DNA from 3 places in the Halomonas sp. V046 genome. Region 3 is predicted to be linked to each of the others. Evidence: predicted binding sites of a transcription regulator. Region 3 holds the regulator's gene; each other region holds the start of a gene.
What was found. Region 3 encodes PhoB, which activates phosphate uptake and scavenging genes when phosphate is short. Its sites were predicted from a motif close to TGTCATANNNNTGTCANA; they were not measured.
Positions count from the first base shown of each region.

Region 1 (4,258 bases), on a different contig from region 3:
GAAGATCTCACCGCCGGCGCGATCCACGGCCTCCATGGCCGACTTGTTGCCGTACCAGGCAAGATCGATCTGATCGAAGCGCATGGCCTGGATCACCGCGGCATAGTCGGTGGCGAAGAACGGCTCGACCTCCATGCCGAGACTCTCCGACATGTCATCGAGAAACGGCTGCCACAGCGGCTGCTGATTGGTGCTGGACTCGGTGGAGATGATGCCGAACTTGAGGGTGTCGGCATCGGCAGCGGCAAGCTGGGCACCGGCGGCGAGGCCGAGTCCGGCGATCAACGGCAGGGTCAGGCGGCGAAAGGAAGCGAAAGCCATGGCAATGTCTCCGAGGGTCGGGATGGGATGATGCGAACAGGTGGCGGTTGGGGGTGCCTTCGGCGCCGCCGACGAGTCGTCAACGGCCGCGGTCGTGGGCAAGCCCGCAGGGTTAGGCCATGACCGGCGTCGTCGGGGCTCGGGCGGTGCTCCCCTGGCGACGGGGGGGCGTGGTCTCGGCGCTCAGGGCTTCGCCGGCACGCAGCTCGTCGAGGCCAGCATTCTCGTAAAGCGACTGCAGTCGCGCGTCGGTCAACTCACCGATGGCGCCATCGAAGTACAGCCGTCCATCCTTCAGGGCGATGGCGCGGTGGCAGTAGCGCCGAGCCACATCGACCTGATGCAGGGTAACGACCACGGTGCGGCCGTCTTCGGCGTGAATGCGGCTCAATATCTCCATGACTTCACGGGCACTGCGCGGATCCAGGGAGGCAATCGGCTCGTCGGCCAGGATCACCTCGGCGTCCTGCATCAGGGCGCGGGCGATGGCCACCCGCTGCATCTGACCGCCGGACAGGGTATTGGCGCGCTGATCGACCATTCCCTCGAGGCCGACACGAGCCAGACAAGCCCGCGCCCGCTGGCGCTCCTGCTCGGTGAAGCGGCCCAGCAGCGCCCGGGAGCGTGGCATGCTGCCAAGACGCCCCACCAGTACATTGGCCAACACGCTCAGGCGCCCCACCAGGTTGAACTGCTGGAAGATATAGCCGGTGCGGCACCGCTCGCCGCGACTGGCGCGACGCAGGCGACCGCCGGCCTGCACCTCACGCCCCATCAACTCGACGCGCCCACCCCGCCCGCGGCTGCCACAGGTCAGGCCAACCAGGTGGCGCAGCAGGGTGGACTTGCCGGAGCCCGATGGGCCGATCAGCGCGACCATCTCGCCCGGCGCAACGCGAAAACTCACATCATCAAGCACCCGGCGCTGGCCGAAGGACTTGTGCAACTGCTCGACGATGATGGTGGGAATGGACATGACGCCTCTCCTCTAGGAATGGCGCCAGTCTGGGGCAGCAATGTGAAGGGCAGTTGTCTAGACAATGTCAGTCTGGTGACATTTTCATGGGTCGCTAGAGCGCAATGCGAGGCCTGCAGGGAGATCCCAGCCACCTATCAACGACTTGGCAGCTTCTGACTTATTTTTGTCATCGAAATGCCGTCGAATCGTCATTTTCACCGCCAAATGTCGACACATCGCGGACAATCTTCAAACACCAGGCTCGGAAGGCCACTCCAGGCACACCACCACCGCTACTTGGGCGGTCTACCTCACACCGTGCCTCCTCCTCCGCGCGGCCCTTTCTGGCTCTCGGCACAGCCCAACTTGATAGGGTCATACGTATCTGAGCAAAATTTTCACGCACCGCCGATGCGTAACATAATGAAAATAAGTTGATCTTCCCTAAGCAGGTGTACCAACAACCAAGCACAACCACGCAATACGATATATTTTTATCTTCAAGTTTTCGCATAAACACCACTACACGAACGCTTTAGACCAGGCGCCCGTTAAAGCACCAATTTACGCAGACAAGTTCCAATTCAGCAAAGATATTGATGGATATTCCTACGCCAATTAAAGAATTTACCTACACGCAGAAGAGAGTTTTCCTGCGCACCACTCCGAGAATCCCCGCATAGTCCGCGCTGGCACAATCAGACACAAAGGTCTAAATTTGTGAATATCTATGCTTTTACGTGTACCGGCGAAAAACACACTTTAACCATAACTTAACTAGGACCCAGAGCATCAACGAGACACGCAGCTTGCATACAAGCCCCACACAAGATCAAAAACGAGGGAGAAACCATTATGGCGATTTTGAACACAAAACCGTTAGATAAGATGCTGGTGGCGCTAATAACCCTCATGGGGTCATCCACTTTCATGGCAACACATGCCAATGCAGAGGTCATCGTCCGCGGCGAAGAAGGTGCGCCACTCGCCGAAGTTCGCCCGGCACCCGCTTCAATTTATCCTGATGAATATATCATCGCGGCATCCCCGTCACCTTCAGAAATCAATCCGTCATTCCTTGGGCCTGTGCTGTTGCTGAAATCGGGCCATGTCAACCTCGAAACCGGCACTGTTGAACTGCCATTGCGGCGTGGTGAAGTAAACGGTCTACCAGCCTGGTCGGTCCTAACTGATGTCTCCGACCAATATCTAGCCGATCTTCATGGGATCAATTTCTCACCCAAAATGGGGTATAGCTTCACGGGCAAGGCAACACGCACCGCGACTATCAACAAAGACGGCGTATTTGTCTTCGCCGGTGGTACCGTTGATTTTACGCCCGAGCATAGCGTGACCCCGGGTGAGGCACCAAATTTCTTCCCCCCTGCCGCCGCCCAAGCCGGTGCCGTGGGTGATACCGATTACAGCCCGATGGTTCAGGTCGAAGGCATGTCGGCAATCTTCAACATGCCGATGGTATCGATGGCGTCCGAGGACGAATTGAACGCTATGTGCGACGGCGAGATGGACTATAGCAAGGTCCACGATAAGGTCGTCAACATTTGCCCCGAAAAGGGCACAGTAACGATGCAGCTGACGCTGGGTTATACGTTCGGAAAACCGATCATCTACTTGTCAACCGAATCCAATGATCCGGGGATTGCAGCGCTCGAAGGTGCTATCCATACCCCCGCATTGAATGACCTGCCCTTTGCGCTCGAAGATGCCTCGCCGGGGGAAACCGCAGAGCGCATCTATGCGATTGCCAATGGGCCTACAGGTATCGACAACCCGTTCCGGCAAGGCGTCAACAGCGCACTTTCGGACGCTGGTTCGCATGGTCCACTAAATGTTCTTGGTGGCATCAACACCATCAACCTCGACTATTCTCCAATGTGGCGATTGTTTCCAGCCAAATGGACGGATGCCGCTATCGAAGCGGGCTATCGTACCAAATTGACCAACGCATTTGATATCGAGAACGCCGCAGAAAAAGGCCTGCTCGTCAGCATCATTGACGATGGCCCCTTGAAACCGGCTGGCATCATCGTCAACTGCCCGACGGTTTATCGCATAAACTAACTGTAGAGTCTCGGATGTTCCATTGAACATCCGAGACCCTACAGCGAGAAGAAAACCAACAATTCCCGCTGATCCGTATAACCCTCGTCAATGGAGACCTGCCTCCTCTTGAAGAGTCACACCATCGGCCCGAACAGGCATCACTTACTGACGCGGAGGCGATAGGCGTATGAGATGCGCTAACGCGAACCTTCCGCGCCCGTCTGAACGGCTTTTAAAGGCGACCATCGCCATTGTTAATGGCCATTGGCGGCCATGGGCGAGCGCTTTTCAAGCTCGCCACACCGGCGCGCTCGCGGGAGACCAAGCCTTGCGCGAAGAGATTCCGATAGCCTGCCGCCATCTTCTCGATTGACAGCGTCAAAGAGCGCCACGATTCGACCTCGCCCACACTGGGACAAACACGCAGGATACTGGTGTGAATGGCACAAAATCGCGAGGAGACGGGATGCAGTGGCTATCGCTGGAGCCGGCAGTGCTGGAAGTAAAAGACCTCGGCGCCATGGCCGAGGCGGTGGAGCGGCTGCTGGGACTCAAGCGCCTGGTGACTACCCCGACAGGGGTGACCTTCGAGCTTGCCGCCAGCCACCGCGCCAGCGCCGGCAACCCGCCCCAGGTGATGATGCTGGTGGCGGGTGTTGGGCCCTATCCACCACGCACACTGAGTCTGGAGGTCGACAGCCGTGACTATGCGACGCTACGCCAGCGCTTGATAACCGCCGAGGAGCCTGGCAACGGCGTCACGAGCTGGGAAAGCGACAACAGCCTGTCCCCCGGCTGCGCCTGGCGGGTGATCTGGTGCCGGTTACCGGAGGGCCACCGGCTGCGTATCGCGGCCATCGATCCACGCCGCTGCGGCGTGGCAACGGCGCCAGACCGGCGCCCTTCCCAGCCGAC
Region 1 covers NZ_JBQXYF010000013.1:81,907-86,164, reverse strand. Annotated here, with positions in the region: gene phnD (phosphonate ABC transporter substrate-binding protein) at 1-321, opposite strand, end outside; gene phnC (phosphonate ABC transporter ATP-binding protein) at 434-1,297, opposite strand; gene ACUN9Y_RS17360 (DUF7482 domain-containing protein) at 2,135-3,361, shown strand; gene ACUN9Y_RS17355 (hypothetical protein) at 3,810-4,258, shown strand, end outside.
Region 1: the regulator PhoB is predicted to act here: its motif matches at 1,361-1,378, upstream of phnC (phosphonate ABC transporter ATP-binding protein).

Region 2 (4,258 bases), 420 kb from region 3:
ATAGTCGAGCATCGGCGCGGCGATGGCGTCGGCCAGCGTGAAGGTCTTTCCGACCAGGTAGTCACCGTCGCCCAGCTGCTGCTCGAGGATCGCCAGCACGCGTGCGACATCCGGCGTGGCTTCGCGTACCTGGTCTTCCCGCACGCTGCCGTCGGGCCCCTTGGGGAAAACGAGCTCAAGCAGGTAACGCCGCACAATGGCCTGGTCGACCTGGGTCGAGAGTGCCGCGCACCATTGGTCGACCTGGGCACGCTGGACGCTATCGGTCGGCTGCAGGGCCGGGCCATCGAACTCGGCATCGAGATAGCGACAGATGCTGGCCGTCTCGAACAGGCTGTGCTCGCCGTGGATCAGCACCGGCACCTTGTCGAAGGGGTTAAGCGTTGTGAGCTCCGGCGCGTGCAGGCCGTAGCGAGTACCGCCATGGGTCATGCCGGCATCGAACTCGATGCCCTTCTCATGGCAGGTCAACATCACGCTGCGCACGAAGTTGCTGAACGTCGGGCCGATAATATGAACCGCGGACATGATCATCTTCCTCTGCAAGCAGGCGACACCGAGAGCCGGTATCCACGCGAGGCCATCCCCGCGCTACCCAAAGCATGGCAAGCCACGGCAGATGTTCAAGAATATATGCCGTGGCTTGCCAATTGGATCATCCAGCCACGATCAACGTTGGAGAGCCCTCTCCCCGGCGTCACGGCACGACCGCCAGGGGACACAGAAAGCCCATCAAGCCCCGGCCAATACGCCTGCGCCGTGAGGGACCATGACCGGCTCCTCTTCGATCACCCGCCCCTGCCAGTCGATCAACGCCAGCTGGCCGTTGGGGCGTTCGATCAGCGCCGTGCAGTGCTCTACCCAGTCGCCGTCGTTGCAGTACAGCACGCCGTGGCGCACGCGAAAGCCGGCCTTGTGGATGTGTCCTGTGAAGAAAGCCCATCAGGCCCCGGCCAGCGCGCCTGCGCCGTGAGGGACCATGACCGGCTCCTCTTCGATCACCCGCCCCTGCCAGTCGATCAACGCCAGCTGGCCGTTGGGGCGTTCGATCAGCGCCGTGCAGTGCTCTACCCAGTCGCCGTCGTTGCAGTACAGCACGCCATTGCGCACGCGAAAGCCGGCCTTGTGGATGTGTCCTCCGACATAGCCATCCAGCCCTTCGCGCGCGGCCTGATGCAGCGCCGCCTGCTCGAACTGGGCAACGTAGCGCTGGGCGGCGCCGATACGCCCCTTCACCGCGCCCGATAGCGACCAATAGGGCATACCCAGCGCCGAGCGCGTCTTGTTGCACCAGCGATTGAGCGCCAGCACGAACTGATGCATGCCATCGCCAAGCGCCAGAAGCCAGGGCGCGACCCGCACGTGGGTGTCGAACTCGTCGCCGTGGCTGATCAGCAGGCGGCGGCCATCGGCGGTTTCATGAATCGCCCGACGCTCGATGCTGACACGATGCACCTGCAAGCCACACAGGCGCCGTAGCGCCGCATCGTGATTGCCGGGAATATAGACGATCTCGCAGCCGCCCCTGGCCAGGCGCAGCAGTCTGGCCACCAGGCGCTGCTGCTCGGCCGGCAAGGCCGCACGCCGATGCATGGCGATCAGGTCGATGATGTCACCGACCAGATACAGCCGCTCTGGGCGCACCCGGCGCAGCAGTCGCGACAGCAGTGCCGCCTGGCAGTCTCGTGTGCCAAGGTGCAGATCGGAGATGAAGAGAGTTCGAACGGTCAGCGGGGTAGCCATGGGCGATCTCCTGTGAACGCCCGTTCAGCCTGCCCACCGGCAATGACAACGTCGTGGCACCCGGGTGACCAAGCAATGACCGTCGTGGCTCTTCGCTCCCCGATCCCGCACTCCCCGGTCCCGCGCATTCGCCAGTCCCACGCGCTCCCCCCGGTCCCGCGTGGCCCGCGTCGATGGCCCCACAGCGCCGCTGCGTGAGCTGGCCCCTGGCGATCAGCCTCGACGTCGGTCCCCAACATTGCCCTGTGCCACCCATCAGTAGCGATAGTGATCCGGCTTGTAGGGCCCGTCGACCGCGACCCCGGTGTACTGCGCCTGCTCCTCGGTGAGTCGGGTGATCACCCCGCCGAAGCCTTCGACCATGTAGCGTGCAACCTCCTCATCGAGATGGCGCGGCAACACCGTGACCTCGATGGCCGCCTGGCGCTCATCGCCCTCGAGCTCGGCGAAGCGTCGGCCGTCGAAGCGCCGCTCGAACAGATGCATTTGCGCCAGCACCTGGTTGGCGAAGGAGCCGTCCATGACCCGGGAAGGATGCCCGGTGGCATTGCCCAGATTGACCAGGCGCCCCTCGGACAGCAGGTAGAGCACGTTACGACTCTGAGGGTCGATAGCCTGGCCCGGAGCGGCGTCGCGATAGACCTTGTGCACCTGGGGCTTGACCTCCTCCCACTGCCAGCGGCGGCGCATGAAGGCGGTATCGATCTCGCTGTCGAAGTGGCCGATGTTGCACACCACGGCGCCGTTTTTCAGGGCCCCGAGCATGGCCGCGTCGCAGGCGCCGATATTGCCGGTGCAGGTGACCACCAGATCGATCTTGCCAAGCAGCGCCTGATCGACGCTGTCCTCGCCGCGGTTGATGCCGTCGCGATGCGCGGAGACGACCTCGAAGCCGTCCATGCAGGCCTGCATGGCACAGATCGGATCGATTTCGGCGATCCGGACGATCATGCCTTCCTGGCGCAGCGAGGCCGCCGAGCCCTTGCCGACGTCACCGTAGCCCATCACCAAGGCCTGCTTGCCGGCCAGCAGATGGTCGAGCCCGCGCTTGATGGCGTCGTTGAGGCTATGGCGACAGCCGTACTTGTTGTCGTTCTTGGACTTGGTCACGGCGTCGTTGACGTTGATCGCCGGCACCATCAGCTCGCCCAGGCGGGCCATGTCCAGCAGGCGATGGACCCCGGTGGTGGTCTCTTCGCTGATGCCATGCACCGCAGCGAGCTTGTCGGCATGACTGGCGTGCAGCCGCAGGGTGAGATCGCCGCCGTCATCCAGCACCAAGTTAGGCGTCCAGCCGCCCGGGCCGGCCACGGTCTGCTCGATGCACCACCAGAACTCGTCCTCGCTTTCGCCCTTCCAGGCGAACACCGGAATCTCGGCTGCTGCAATGGCCGCGGCGGCGTGATCCTGGGTCGAGAAGATGTTGCACGACGACCAGCGCACCGACGCTCCCAGATCGATGAGGGTCTCGATCAGCACCGCGGTCTGAATCGTCATATGGATACAGCCGGCGATGCGCGCGCCCGCAAGCGGCTGGGCGTCGCGATACTTGGCGCGAATCGTCATCAGCGCCGGCATCTCGCTCTCGGCGATGCGAATCTCACGCCGGCCCCAGTCGGCAAGCCCCATATCGGCCACGCGGTAGTCGTCGAAGGCACCGAGCGCCGCGGATGCTGGTGCGACAGGGGACGATGCATCACCTGGCGAAGAAGAGGCAACTGAGGCGTTGGAAGCCTGGTTCGGGGTCATGCCGGTCTCCTGACTCGGGACACTGAAACATCGCGCTGCCCCTCACTATAGGCAGCTAAGGCGCAGGCTCGCCAACGCCGAGGCGGCGGCTACTGGCGAATCCACCGGCGAAGCCCTCCACGCCTGCCGCGCCCAACCGAGCCACCAGCGTCACGACCTCGGGGTGGGTAGCGAAGTCTCGCCAGGCCCTCGCCCTGACCTCGCCGATCCCGTCCACCGAGCGCCAGTCATCGACGCTGCGCCGGGCGATCTCGGCCCAGGTGGCGGGCAACACATCGGGCAAGGGCGGCGCGCCGAGGGCCACCAGCCAGCGGCGAAAGCCGCGTTTCTCGGCGCCGGCAAGGCGCCTTGCCAGGTCCTCGGCGGCTTGCTCACCGATACCCGGCACCTCACGTAGCTGGCGCCGAACGAGGGAGCGCCAGGCCAGCACGTCGTCGACCAGTCCTGCCTCGACCAGCGCCGCCCAGGTCCCCGGCCCGATGCCGTCAAGGGCGAGCGCCCGGTCGCCCCCCAACCAGTCGAGTCGCGCGAGAAACTGCTCGCGACAACCTTGCGTCGGGTGCCAGCAACTCAGCGGGTGATAGCGTTCGGGGTCCGGCGCCGTGACCGCCGCTCGCCTGACGGCTCGCCAGGCCACGGCATCGAGACGAGGAATGACCGACCCGGCCAGACGGATGACCACCTCGTCACCGGGCGCAAGGTCGAGCCGGCGCCAGCGCTGGAGGCTGCCGAGGCTGACGTAGCGCAGCGTGCGATCATCGATACG
Region 2 covers NZ_JBQXYF010000002.1:426,372-430,629, reverse strand. Annotated here, with positions in the region: gene ACUN9Y_RS04375 (glutathione S-transferase family protein) at 1-528, opposite strand, end outside; gene ACUN9Y_RS04370 (hypothetical protein) at 733-900, opposite strand; gene ACUN9Y_RS04365 (UDP-2,3-diacylglucosamine diphosphatase) at 943-1,743, opposite strand; gene ACUN9Y_RS04360 (adenosylhomocysteinase) at 1,999-3,372, opposite strand; gene ligB (NAD-dependent DNA ligase LigB) at 3,548-4,258, opposite strand, start outside.
Region 2: the regulator PhoB is predicted to act here: its motif matches at 1,785-1,802, upstream of ACUN9Y_RS04365 (UDP-2,3-diacylglucosamine diphosphatase).

Region 3 (4,258 bases):
TGGGCGGTGGAGCAGCGCCTGCCCGATCGTTGGGATCTGCTCGGCGGGGGCCTGTGCCTGGCGGGGGCGGCGATCATTCTGCTGGCCCCGCGGGCCTGACGCCGGGTAACGCTGGAGGGTGTCACTCTTTTGAGGTATATGAGTAAGTCCAATTTACCTACAAAAGCGCTTTTCCATGGAACAACTGCAGTTCGGCGTCGATATCGCCACCAGCCTTGCCATCATTGGCGCCTTCTTCTCATGGAGCATCGATAACCACCGCCAGCGCCGCCTGGCACGGGAGATCGGCATCAACGATCAGGCCCGGGCCATCGCCGCCAACAAGGTGCAGGACACCACCTGGGACCTGTCCAAGCGCTTCATTGCTCTGGTCGAGCATGCCACCAAGATCGAGACGCGTATCGACCGGCCCTACGCACGCGATGGCCGAGACGGCGTTGCCCGGCGCATCGAGGCGGACGACGCCTACCTGCAGGACATCAACTTCCATCTCCATGCCCTCAAGGAAGAGCTGTCGTTGTTTTATGAGGCCTGCCACACCCACAAGTACGTGCTCTTTCCGGTGCTCAAGTCCCTCCCCGAGGGCGAGAGCCTGGTGGCCAGCGTGAGCAAGGATTTCACGGATATCGGCGACTGCTACAACGAACTGTCATCCGGATATTCGTCGCTATTCAAGGAAATCGAACAGGCGGGGCGCTTGGCCCAGGAAGCGGAGTATGGCGTTTTCGACGATGAGGATCAGCGCGAGGCGGCACGCAAGAAGATGCTTCAGTCGATCCAGAGCATCCTGTTCGACGAGGACTACGTCGAGTTCGTCGAGTTCTTGATTCCCGACGGCAGGGAGGACGATTTTCGTCGTGAGTACGGCAGCAGCGACATCCAGGATGCCGAGCTGTGTGCCCAGGTCGCCGGTAACCTGCACCGACAGCTCGCCGAGAACCTGTCGCAGTTGCAGAGCCTGTGCCTGGTGCTGGTCAGCCGTTCGGTGATGAAGGCGCGCATCGAGTGCAAGGAGGTGCTGTGTTCGCTGAGCGCGGTGGCCAGCGTTCTGCTTTCCAAGCAGGAAGGCACGTCACTCGCCGCCGAGATCGAGATATTTAAATCAGATGATTATTACGGCTTGAAAGAGCAGATTCGCTGAGCTTGCCGACACCGCGGGGCCGGGTGGAGTCGATCTCAGGCCTGACGCCGACGAGAATCGTCGGCGGCGGCGATCAAGCGGTCGTGCGGGAACACGCAGCGGAACGTCGCCCCCTGGCCCAGTTGAGAGCTGATGTCGAGCTGGGCGTTGTGGCGCAATAGCACGTGCTTGACGATGGCCAGTCCCAGTCCGGTGCCCCCGGTGGCGGTACTGCGACCCTTGTCGACACGGTAGAAGCGCTCGGTCAGGCGCGGGAGATGACGCGCGTCGATGCCTTCGCCGTCGTCTTCGACTTCCAGGCAGGCGCCCCCCTGGCAGGCGCGCCAGCGCAATCGAATATGCGAGCCGGGGCCGGCGTAGCGCACCGCATTGAAGGCCAGGTTGGAGATCGCGCTGTGAAGCTCCTTCTCGTTGCCCAGTACGGCGCGGCTGTCGTCGATCTCGATCTCGATCTGGTGGTCGCCCGCCGACAGGGCCTCGGCATCGCGCTGTACCCCGGCGAGCAGCGTGGCCGGCTCGATGCGAACGTCATCCTCGCCACCCTGGTCCGTTTCCAGCCGGGAGAGCAGCAGCAGGTCATTGACCAGGTTCTGCATCCGCAGTGTCTGCGTCTGCATCTGGTCGATGCCGCGGCCGAGTCGCTCGGGCAGCAGGCTGGCCATGTCGGCGTACGTCTCCAGGTAGCCGGTGAGCACCGTCAGGGGCGTTCTGAGCTCGTGGGAGACGTTGGCGACGAAGTCCCGACGCATCTGCTCCAGACGGTGCAGTCGCGTGATGTCGCGGGCCATCAGCAGGCGTTCATCGTCGCCGTACAGGGTGATCTGGAACTGCAACACCATCTGCTCATCGATCGGCGATGTCAGCGTCAGGGGATCGCGATAGTCGCGTGAGGCGAAGTAGCTGACGAAGCGTGGGTCGCGCAGCAGATTGGTGATGTGCTGGCCGCGATCGAGGGCGGGCTTGAGCCCGAGCATGCGCTCGGCGGCACTGTTCCACCATTCCAGGTCGCCGTGACGGTCGAGCATCACCACGCTGTCGCGCATGGCCTCGGACGATTCCTGGATGCGCTGCAGGGTGGCCCGCAGACGCCGCTGGGTAGTGCGCTGGCCTTTCTGGTAGCGATACAGGCGGTCGAACAATTCGCCCCACAGGCCGCTGGAGGCTGGCGGCTCTTGCTGGGGGCGATGGGCCAGCCAGTCGTAGAGTGCATGGAGCTGGCGCATGTGGTGGGCCAGGCACAGGGCCAGGCCGACAATCACGCCGTAGCTTGTCAGCGCAAACGGCCAGCCGAGCAGGCCACCGATCGCCACCAGCGCCACCAGGCGCCATAGCTCTCGTTTCCAGAGGCGTCCCACTTCAGGCCTTGGCGGAGAACCGATAGCCGGTGCCGCGCACCGTCTGGATCAGTTGCTGATGAGGTTCTCCGAGGGCCTTGCGCAGGCGACGGATATGGACGTCCACGGTGCGTTCCTCGACATAGACATTGCCGCCCCACACCTGGTCCAGCAGCTGGCCGCGGGTGTAGGCGCGTTCCTGGTGGGTCATGAAGAATTGCAGCAGCCGATACTCGGTCGGCCCCATTTCCAGCGATTTGCCCTCGACGCTGACGCGATGGCTGACGGGGTCGAGCATCAGGCCCTCGACCTCGACCGGGTCCTCGATGCCGCGCGGGGTCGCCCGGCGCAGCACGGCCTTGAGCCTGGCCACCAGCTCACGCGGTGAAAACGGCTTGGTGATGTAGTCATCGGCGCCGGATTCCAGGCCTTGGATCTTGTTGTCCTCTTCGCCCTTGGCGGTGAGCATGATGATCGGCAATTCCGCGGTAGCCTCCTCACGCTTGAGCCGGCGTGCCAGCTCGATGCCGCTGGTGCCGGGCATCATCCAGTCGAGCAGCACCAGGTCGGGCAGGTGGTCGACGATGATGGCGTGGGCGGCCTGGGCGTTGTCGGCCTCGAGCACGCGATAGTCGGCCATTTCCAGCGCCACGGCGATCATTTCGCGGATCGGCGCTTCATCGTCGACGATCAGTACAGTCTTGGCGGTCATCCCAGGGCCTCATGGTCAGGGTCGTTGACAGGACGATGACGATGACAGCACGTCAATATGACAATCACATGACAGTGTCGCCCGGATGGTCGCGGAAAGACAGCCCTTCCGCGCCGCGATAACCCCGCTGTACGGGGGTTACAGGGCAGGGTAGAGGCTTAATGCCAAACCGGCGAACAGCACCAGACCGGACCAGTGATTGTTCAGAAACGCCTGGAAGCAGCGATCGCGGTCGCGATCCCCGATCAAGCGCTGTTGATGGACGAAGGTCGCCGCCATGGCCGCAAGACCCAGCCAGTAGAAGCCGCCAAGGTCGAGCACTCCGCCGACCCAGCCCAACAGGGCCAGGGTCGCCAGTTGCAGCAGACCGATGATGCGCTTGTCGAAGCGCCCGAACAGCACGGCGGTGGACTTGATGCCGATCTTTAAGTCGTCGTCACGGTCGACCATGGCGTATTCGGTGTCGTAGGCCACCGTCCACAGCACGTTGGCAACAAACAGCAGCCAGCCCACCGTGGGCACTTCACCGAGTACCGCACCGAAGGCCATGGGGATGGCCCAGGAAAAGGCGGCGCCGAGCACCACCTGTGGGAAGTGGGTATAGCGCTTCATGAACGGATAGATCGCCGCCAGTAGCGCGCCGATCAGCGACAACCAGACGGTGAAGCCGTTGGTGAACCAGACCAGCACGAAGGCCGCGGCGATCAGGCCGACGAACAGCACCTTGGCCTCTCGTTCGCTGATGCGTCCGGTGGCGAGGGGACGCGCCTTGGTGCGTTTGACGTGACCGTCGAAGTGGCGATCGGCGTAGTCATTGACCACGCAGCCGGCGGCCCGCATCAGGTAGACCCCGACGACGAAGATCAGCAGCGTGGCGCGCTCGGGCACGCCCTCGGAGGCGATCCACAGTGCCCACAGGGTCGGCCACATCAGCAGCCAGGTGCCGATGGGGCGATCCAGGCGCGTGAGCGCCAGGAAGTCGGGGAGGCGGGTCAGCCCCTTGGGGCGCAGCAGGGATCGTTCCATCGGACTCTCTCGTCGGTTGCAGGCCGTCCCGCGCTCGACGTCCGA
Region 3 covers NZ_JBQXYF010000002.1:10,125-14,382, reverse strand. Annotated here, with positions in the region: gene ACUN9Y_RS02500 (YnfA family protein) at 1-99, shown strand, start outside; gene ACUN9Y_RS02495 (hypothetical protein) at 176-1,141, shown strand; gene phoR (phosphate regulon sensor histidine kinase PhoR) at 1,177-2,496, opposite strand; gene phoB (phosphate regulon transcriptional regulator PhoB) at 2,498-3,187, opposite strand; gene ubiA (4-hydroxybenzoate octaprenyltransferase) at 3,326-4,213, opposite strand.